Regions from separate parts of the Streptomyces sp. NPDC037273 genome, predicted to be linked through region 1. Evidence: riboswitches for the same ligand, from Rfam matches in the RefSeq annotation. Region 1 holds a riboswitch; each other region holds the start of a gene.
The links. Region 1 has a riboswitch for cyclic di-AMP ahead of ACZ7G1_RS07755 (peptidoglycan DD-metalloendopeptidase family protein). Riboswitches for the same ligand answer to the same signal wherever they lie in the genome.
Positions count from the first base shown of each region.

Region 2: another riboswitch for cyclic di-AMP. It lies ahead of ACZ7G1_RS17545 (M23 family metallopeptidase); the one in region 1 lies ahead of ACZ7G1_RS07755 (peptidoglycan DD-metalloendopeptidase family protein).
Region 3: another riboswitch for cyclic di-AMP. It lies ahead of ACZ7G1_RS37190 (M23 family metallopeptidase); the one in region 1 lies ahead of ACZ7G1_RS07755 (peptidoglycan DD-metalloendopeptidase family protein).
Region 4: another riboswitch for cyclic di-AMP. It lies ahead of ACZ7G1_RS15895 (LysM peptidoglycan-binding domain-containing protein); the one in region 1 lies ahead of ACZ7G1_RS07755 (peptidoglycan DD-metalloendopeptidase family protein).

Region 1 is NZ_JBVJVO010000002.1:561,118-563,305, reverse strand. Features, by position in the region: gene ACZ7G1_RS07760 (tyrosine-protein phosphatase) at 1-561, opposite strand, end outside; cyclic di-AMP (ydaO/yuaA leader) riboswitch at 918-1,090, shown strand; gene ACZ7G1_RS07755 (peptidoglycan DD-metalloendopeptidase family protein) at 1,095-2,099, shown strand.
Region 2 is NZ_JBVJVO010000006.1:22,001-24,188, reverse strand. Features, by position in the region: gene ACZ7G1_RS17550 (PP2C family protein-serine/threonine phosphatase) at 1-876, shown strand, start outside; cyclic di-AMP (ydaO/yuaA leader) riboswitch at 1,078-1,242, shown strand; gene ACZ7G1_RS17545 (M23 family metallopeptidase) at 1,254-2,188, shown strand, end outside.
Region 3 is NZ_JBVJVO010000025.1:44,867-47,054, reverse strand. Features, by position in the region: gene ACZ7G1_RS37195 (M16 family metallopeptidase) at 1-397, shown strand, start outside; cyclic di-AMP (ydaO/yuaA leader) riboswitch at 597-761, shown strand; gene ACZ7G1_RS37190 (M23 family metallopeptidase) at 774-1,544, shown strand; gene ACZ7G1_RS37185 (GntR family transcriptional regulator) at 1,750-2,188, shown strand, end outside.
Region 4 is NZ_JBVJVO010000005.1:222,994-225,181, forward strand. Features, by position in the region: gene ACZ7G1_RS15890 (DUF6197 family protein) at 1-602, opposite strand, end outside; cyclic di-AMP (ydaO/yuaA leader) riboswitch at 946-1,128, shown strand; gene ACZ7G1_RS15895 (LysM peptidoglycan-binding domain-containing protein) at 1,133-2,026, shown strand; gene ACZ7G1_RS15900 (phosphoribosyltransferase family protein) at 2,020-2,188, opposite strand, start outside.

The DNA.
Region 1 (2,188 bases):
CGCCTCCCGCTCCACGCCGACGGCGAGCAGCGTGATCGCGATGGAGAGGCCCGCGCGGTCCTTGCCGGCCGCGCAGTGCATCAGGGCGGGGACGCTCTCCTCCGCCATGGAGTGCAGGATCCGGCTGTGCTCCGTGGTGCGCTCGACGATCATGCGCCGGTACGAATCGGACATCCGGTCGGCGGCCTTGCCCTCGCCGAGGATCTCCCGCAGCTGGGAGATCTCGCCGTCACGCACCAGCTTCCAGAACTCCTTGCCGTCGGCCGGGTCGTTGAGCGGTATGTTCACGTTCCGTACGCCGGGCAGCTCGACGTCCGCGCCCTCGACCTTCCGGTCCGCCTCGTTGCGGAAGTCGAAGACCGTGTGCAGGCCCAGCGTGGCCAGGAAGGCGGCGTCGCTCTCGGTCGCGTGGGCGAGGTGACCGCTGCGGAAGAGCCGGCCGGCGCGGACGGCGCGGCCGTCCGTCGTCGGCAGGCCCCCCACGTCCCGGAAGTTGCGGACCTCGGCCAGCTCGGGTTCGTTCGCTTCGATGGGCGGCACCTGCGGCAGCTGCTGCGTCACGGCTGCTCCTGTTCTGTTGATCGGTTCCTGTGCCAATCATCTCGGGTAGGGGGCCCCGCACGCACCTCCTCGCACAGGAATGGGTGATCTGTCCGTATTGAGACGTTCGGCATAACCCGCCCCGGTTGAAGGGGAGATGGCAAGCGGCGCGTGAGCAGCGTCATAAACGTGACGGACCGTGCCTGATCGTCTTTTCCAAATACCCTCCGGGAAAAGGAGACCGAGGGACCGTCATCAACGGAGGGTGACCGGAATTCCGCCCTGATATCGCCCCGTCAGGGAGTCCGGAAAATCCGTGGCTTGTTTACGCCGACCCCCCTCGTCTAGCGTCGCGATCAATCCGGACGGACCGCCGAATCCTGCCACCGCCCGGAATCCGCACTCATCCCATGCGTGGCAGGAGCGGGGGACCCAGGAAGTACGCCGGTCCCGCGATGCAGGACGGCTCGGGGTGAAGTCGCGTGAGAACGCGGCCGGGCATCTCCAGTCCGAACCCGACAGCTCACCTCGCAGGCGCCGGAGAGGAATTCGCCATGCCCGCGAAGGGTAAGCACCGCCGTCCCAGGATCAACCCCATCACGCGTGGATTCGTCGTCGCCGGCACCGGTGGCGCCGTCGTCGCCCTCCCGCTCCTGGGCGCGACCGGGGCCCACGCCGCCGAGCAGTCCGCTCCGGCCGCCGTCCCGGGCCAGGCCGTCACCGCCGCCGCCCAGGTGAAGGCCCCCGCCGCCGTCCAGGCCGCGCCCGCCGCCGCCAAGGCCGCCCCGAAGACGTACTCCGTCGTCCCCGGCGACTACCTGTCGAAGATCGCCGCCGACCACCACCTCGCCGGCGGCTGGCAGAAGCTGTACGCCGACAACCGCCAGGTCGTCGGCGAGAACCCCTCGCTGATCCTGCCCGGCATGAAGCTCACCCTCGGCGCCAAGAGCTCCGCGCCCGCCGCCCCGAAGAGCACCGCGCCCAAGGCCGCCGCGCCGAAGAGCACGAAGAGCTCCGCGAAGCAGGACTCCGGCAAGAACGGCGACACCTCCCGCGCCTCCCGCGGCAGCGAGCGCTCCTCCGCCCCGGCCGCCGCCACCACGGAAACCTCGGCCTCGCAGTCCTCGCAGTCCTCGGGCTCCACCTCCTCCTCCGGCTGGGTCGCTCCCGTCGCCGGCGGCGGCTTCTCCACCCCGTACCGCGCCTCCGGCTCCATGTGGTCCTCCGGCTACCACACCGGTGTCGACTTCATCGCCTCCTCCGGCACCACCGTCCGCGCCGTCGGCGCCGGCACGGTCGTCTCCGCCGGCTGGAGCGGCGCCTACGGCAACGAGGTCGTCATCCAGCACGCGGACGGCAACTACTCGCAGTACGCGCACCTCTCCTCCCTCTCCGTCTCGGCCGGCCAGAGCGTCAGCGGCGGCCAGCAGATCGGCCTCTCCGGCTCGACCGGCAACTCCACCGGCCCGCACCTGCACTTCGAGATCCGCACCTCGCCGAACTACGGCTCCGACATCGACCCGCTGGGCTACCTCCGCCAGCACGGCGTCTCCGTCTGACCCGGGCACCCGCTCGGCGGACAGCCTCCGACGGCCCGGCACACCTGTGCCGGGCCGTCGGCGTATTCCGGCTTGGGAGAATCTTTATC
Region 2 (2,188 bases), on a different contig from region 1:
CTCCTCATCAACCGGGTGGTGCGCCGCAGCGGCGAACGGCTCGCCTCGGCGCGGGTCATCGCGGAGACCGCGCAGAAGGCGGTCCTCCCGATGCCCGCCGAGCGGATCGGCGGGCTCCAGTGCGCGGCGCGGTACGAGGCGGCGCAGGCGGACGCGTTCATCGGCGGCGACCTGTTCGCCGTCCAGGACACCCCGCACGGGGTGCGGCTCGTCGTCGGGGACGTACGGGGCAAGGGGATGGACGCGGTGGAGGCCGTTGCCGTCGTCATCGGGGCCTTCCGCGAGGCGGCCGAACAGGAACGGACCCTGGAGGGCGTGGCCGAGCGCCTCGAACGGGCGCTGGCCAGGGAGGGCACCCGGCGGCACGGGCTCGACGCCTTCGAGGGGTTCACCACCGCCGTCCTCGCCGAGCTTCCGCGCGCCGACGGCAGCGGCACCTTCAGCGGTTTCGTACGGGTGGTGAACCGCGGGCACCCGCCGCCGCTGCTGCTGTACGCGGACGGGCACCTGGACCTGCTGGACCCGGCCGAGCCCGCGCTGCCGCTCGGCATGGGGGATCTCGCGGCCTGGCCTGACCGGGCCGAGGCGCGGCCCTATCCGCCGGGCGCGACCCTGCTCTTCTACACCGACGGCCTCTCGGAGGCGCGGAACGCCGAAGGCGTCTTCTACGATCCGGCCGAGCGACTGGCCGGCCGGATCTTCCCGGGACCCGAGGAACTCCTCGACGCGCTCGTGGACGACGTACGGCTCCACACCGGCGGCGGGTCGACGGACGACATGGCGCTGCTCGCGGTGAGCAGGCCGGCGGCGGGGCAGCCGGAGCGGCGCAGGACGATGCCGGTGGTGCCGCCCGGCGGGTCCGGTCACCAGGTGTAGTCGAGGGGTGTCACTGCGATAACAATTGACATAACGTCAGATCGCGAGGTTTCCCTTATCCCGTTCTGAACGGGGGTCAACTCGGGCGATTACCTCCCAATTCAATGAACGATCAAGCGGAACGGCTTGGAATCGGGACCCCCTGTCTATTAACGTTCGATAACGCAGCGCGGTCGTCACACCCGTCGCAAGAGGCGGCACCGTGCGCACGCGCCGAATCCTGAAAAGGAACCGGGGAACCACCACTTGGGGTGAATCGGGCCCCTTCGCACCCGTGCGGACCACGCACCCGTGCGGTCGAGCCCGTAGGAGACCTTCCTGCTCCGAACCCGTCAGCTAACCCGGTAGGCGAGAAGGAAGGAAAGGAGCGCGCCTCCGTGGCGTCCAACACTCCCGCACCCGAAGCCCCCTTCGATGCCTTCGGTGGTGGTGCGGGTCCCGCCGCCCCGGACACCGAGTGGAATCCCACCGAGGACTCCCTCCGCGCGCAGAGCCGCTCCGGCGGCCGCCACCGGGTCGTCAAGCAGCGCTCCAACTTCGCCCGTTCCTCCACCGTCCTCGGCGTCGGCGTGATCGCCGCCGTCGGCGCGGGCGGCCTCGCCACCGCGCAGGAGAAGCCCCCGGTCGCGATATCGCTCCCCGACCTGGACCTCCCGGACCCCCACGACCTCCCCGGCGTCGGCGACCTCCTCCCCGGCGAGGACAGCGCGCCCGTCAGCGCGGCCCGCGCCAACCCCAACCCGCTCACCGCCGCCACCTACACCACCGGCGCCGACGAGCAGGCCGACAGCGCCACCAGGACCGCGTCCGGCGCCGCCGACGCGGGCGAGGCCCTGCGCGCCCGCATCCTCCAGCAGGCCGAGTCGCAGCAGGCCTCCGCCGACGCCGCCGAGAAGGCCGCCGCGGAGAAGCTCGCCGCCGAGAAGGCCGCCGCCGAGGCCAAGGCCAAGGAAGCGGCGGCGGAGAAGGCGGCCGCCGACGCCAAGGCGAAGGCCGAGGCCGAAGCGAAGGCCAAGGCGGAAGCGGAAGCCGCGGCCAAGGCGGAGGCCGAGCGCCTCGCCAAGCTCGCCGCGAGCTACTCGCTGCCCCTCTCCTCGTACAGCCTCACCGCCACCTACATGCAGTCCGGCTCGATGTGGTCCTCCGGCTACCACACCGGCCTCGACTTCGCCGCGCCCACCGGCACCCCGCTCAAGGCCGTCCACGGCGCCACCGTCAAGTCCGCGGGCTGGTCCGGCTCCTACGGCTACCGGATCGTCCTGGAGCTCGCCGACGGCACCGAGGTCTGGTACTGCCACCTCTCCTCCATGAC
Region 3 (2,188 bases), on a different contig from region 1:
GATGCTGGCCATCAGCGGCTCCATCGACACACCCAACACCGGTCCGGCACTCGACGACCTGTGGAAGGTGCTGCGCACCCTCGCCGCCGAAGGCCTCACGGACGCGGAGCGCGAGACGGCCGTGCAGAACCTGGTGGGGGTGGCACCGCTCAAGTACGAGACGGCGGCCTCCGTCGCCGGGACGCTCGCCGACCAGGTCGAGCAGCACCTCCCGGACGATTTCCAGGCCCAGTTGTACGCGCGCCTGGCCGAGACCGGCACCGTCGAGGCGACCGCCGCCGTGGTCAGCGCCTTCCCGGTGGACCGGCTGGTGACCGTGCTCGTCGGCGACGCGGCGCAGATCGCGGAGCCGGTGCGGGCGCTCGGCATCGGTGAAGTGACCGTCGTGACGGGCTGATTCCGGCTCCGGCGTGACAACGGGAGGGCCCCGGCAGCAGATTCGCCGGGGTCCTCCCGTATGTCCGTATTGATGAGAAGAATGATCATTTGCCCTGTGGCATGTCTTACAAAAAGCGTGTCTGGTTGGTGATTGAAAGACGATCCGCATAGCGTCGGTGCGGCTGTTCGCCAGTTGCACCCGCCGCATCCGCGGCATCGGACAGTCATCGCCGAGTCCCCGTCAGGCGCGAGCCTGGGGAGCCGGGGACCCACATCAGTCCCTGGGGTGAATCGGACGCCTTCGTGCCGCACGGAGGGGTCCGTAGGAGACCTTCCTGCTCCGAACCCGTCAGCTAACCCGGTAGGCGAGAAGGAAGGAAAGGATCAGCCACTACATGGCGTTCACCCGTGCCACCGGGAAGCATCGTGGTCCGAGCCGGATGGCGCGCCGCAGCGTGGGCATCGCCGGCGTCGCGACCCTCGCCACCACCGGGGTCATCGGAACCCTCGCCTCCCCGGCGCTCGCCGCCGACACGGACAACCGCTCCGCCGAGGACACCGGCCTCACCCAGGTGATCACCGAGACCTCCCTCGTGGACCGGATCAACGCCCAGGCCGCCGCCCAGGAGCAGGAGGCCGTCGAGGCCGTCGCCCTCGCGAAGGCCAAGGCCGAGGCGAAGCGCAAGGCCGAGGCCCGCGCCAAGGAGATCCGCCAGGAGCGCGAGCGCGCCGCCCGCGAGGCCGAGCGTCGCCGTCTGGCTTCCTTCCAGCTCCCCGTCGCCGGCTCGTACGTCTCCACCGGCTACAAGACCGGCGGCTCGCTCTGGTCCTCCGGCAGCCACTCCGGCGTCGACTTCCACGCCGCCTACGGCAGCCGGGTCGTCTCCGTCGGCTCCGGCACCGTCGTCGAGGCCGGCTGGGGCGGCGCGTACGGCAACAACATCGTGATCCGGATGAACGACGGCACGTACACCCAGTACGGGCACCTCTCCTCCATCGGCGTCCACGTCGGCCAGACCGTCGAGCCCGGCCAGCAGATCGGCATCTCCGGCTCGACCGGCAACTCCACCGGTCCGCACCTCCACTTCGAGGCGCGCACGACCGCCGAGTACGGCTCCGACATCAACCCGATCGCCTACCTCCGCGCCCGCGGCGTCAACCTCTGACCCCGTCCGGCCCGGTTCCGCACCGCGTCGCAAAAGCCCCGGCTCGTACTGAGCCGGGGCTTTTCGTCGGCCGTCACACGGTCGAATACCGCCATGGATTCCCCCGGGGCATCGGAAATCCCGGCGTGCTGCAATAGAGTCGATGATCAGGCGCAGAACAGGCGCCGCTCGAATTGTCTCGCGCGGACCAAGGCGGAGGTCGGACATGCGCATTCCCGCGCATTCGGTATGCACGGCGATCCGGGACGACATCGTCAACGGCGTCTACGAGCGGGGCGGCCGGCTGACCGAGGAACAGCTCGCACGCCGGTACGGGGTCTCCCGCGTCCCGGTCCGCGAAGCCCTGCGCACCCTGGAGTCCGAGGGCTTCGTCGTCACCCGCCGGCACGCGGGCGCGCACGTCGCCGAGCCCACCGAGCAGGAGGCCGCCGACCTCCTCGACATGCGGTCGCTGCTGGAACCCCTGGGCGCCGCGCGGGCCGCGCAGCGGCGCACCGACGCCCACCTCAAGGTGCTGCGCGGCCTGGTCAGGCTGGGGCAGGAGCGGGCCAGGCGCGGCCAGGGCGAGGATCTGCGCTCGCTCGGCGGCTGGTTCCACGAGACGCTCGCGCAGGCCTCGGGCAGCCCGCCGCTGACGGCGCTGC
Region 4 (2,188 bases), on a different contig from region 1:
GCGGTACGTCCAGGCGCCCGGTTCCAGGGCCCGATCAGGTCGTGCCAACCGCGCGATCTGAGCTCGGTCATGACCCAGGCCGCCGCCTCGTTCATGGTGTCCGCGCTGCCGTGCCCGAGCCGGTGCGCCGCCAGCAGCGCACCGCAGACACACCGCGCCCCGCGCACGTCGCGCAGCTTGTACGGGGTGTTCTGCCAGCCCCATTCCGTGAGCACGAGGCGCGCGTAGCCCAGGTGGACCGAGGGACGGAGGTCCGCGCGTCCGATACGGCGCCAGGCGTGCAGCCGGTCGGGCAGTACGGCTCCGACGCGGCCCGGCAGACGGCGCTCGACCGGGAGGGGCGGCGGCAGCGCGTGCAGCGCGTCCGCCACCAGCTGCTCCACCGGCACGCTGAGCAGCGCCCGCCAGCTCTCCGAGGGCGGCTCCGGAGCCTCGGGCGCGAGAGGCGCGAGCGGCGTGAGAGGTGTGAGGGGTGCAAGGGGTGCGAGGGGCGCCTCGGTGGTCAGGTCGATGACGATCCGCTGCCAGGTGGCGCTGTCGTACAGCGCGGCGGCCTCGCGGTCGACGGTGTCGGGGCTGGGCAGGGAGATGACGGGCGTCATCCGGCGGCTCCTCGGTCGGGGTGGCTCCATCTTTCAGGATGAATGTCGGGTTTGCGACTTTTGCCCTTGAGTGCACACCCGCCATCGAGCCCTTTTCCACCCACTCCGCCACTAACAGAATTACCGTGCATATTCGGACATTGGGCACCTGGTGATGCGACTCACTTTCCCGGATCCGACGCGGTGATCGAATTCTGCGCAGACCAGGGGGCACAAGGAAGTTGGAGAGCCGCCGGAGTGGGTCGATCTTGAATTCGCCGAATTCGGTGATCCATTCGCCGCACCACCGGACTCCGTCCCCTTGTTATCCGTCGCATTACTGGCCTACGGTCACCTCCATTCGAGCGGATCGCCGAATCCTGCCACCGCTCGAAATACCTCCCTTTTCACCCGACGGCAGGAGCGGGGGACCCACGAATACGCCGGCCCGGATATCCGGAACGGCTCGGGGTGCAGCCGCGTGCGCGCGGCCGGACACCTCCCGTCCGAACCCGACAGCTCACCCCGCAGGCGCCGGAGAGGAATCCGTCATGCCTGCTCACGGTAAGCACCGCCGCCCCCGACGCCGCCCCGTCTCCCAGGGCCTCGCGCTGGTCGGCACGGGCGGGGTCGCCCTCGCCCTCCCGCTGATCACCCCGGCCGTGGCCGGTGCCGCGCCCGTCTCCGGAGCCCCGGAATTCACGGCCCGCGCCGTCGCCGCCCCCGCCGCCGCGGCCCCGGCCTTCGCCCAGGCTCCCGCCGCTCCGGCCGCCGCCCGCAGCTATACCGTCGTCCGCGGCGACTCCCTTTCCCTGATCGCCCAGAAGAAGGGAATTCAGGGCGGCTGGAAGGCTCTTTACCGGGCCAACAAGAGCGCCGTGGGTGACAATCCGTCACTTATTCATCCGGGCCTTGAGCTGACGCTTCGTCGGGATTCCGCGAAGGCCGCTCCCGCCCCGGCGAAGAAGACCACCAAGTCCGACCGCGCGAGCCGCTCCGAGCGCCGCTCCGCCCCCGCCACCACCGGCGCGTCGGCCGCCCAGGCCGCCCCGGTGGCCGCGCCCGCCGCCGCCCCCGCCCAGGCGGCTCCGGCCCAGGCCGCCCCCGCGGCCGCCACCAACTACGCCGACAACCTGGACGGCTGGATCCGCGAATCGCTGGCCATCATGGCCCAGCGGGGCATCCCCGGCTCGTACGACGGCATCCTCCGCAACGTGATGCGCGAGTCCTCCGGCAACCCCCAGGCCATCAACCTGTGGGACTCCAACGCCGCGGCCGGTACGCCCTCGAAGGGCCTGCTCCAGGTCATCGAGCCGACCTTCCTCGCGTACCACGTGCCCGGCACGTCCATGGACCTCTTCGACCCGGTCGCCAACATCACCGCCGCCTGCAACTACGCGGCCGACCGCTACGGCTCCATCGACAACGTCAACGGCGCCTACTGACGCCCGAAGTGCCCGGTGAACCAGGAGGTGGCGAGCTCCGCCACCTCCTCCAGGGCCCCCGGCTCCTCGAACAGGTGCGTGGCGCCCTCCACCACGGACAGCCGGCTCTCGCAGCGCAGCAGTGACCGGGCCCGCCGGTTCAGGTCCAGGACCAGCGCGTCC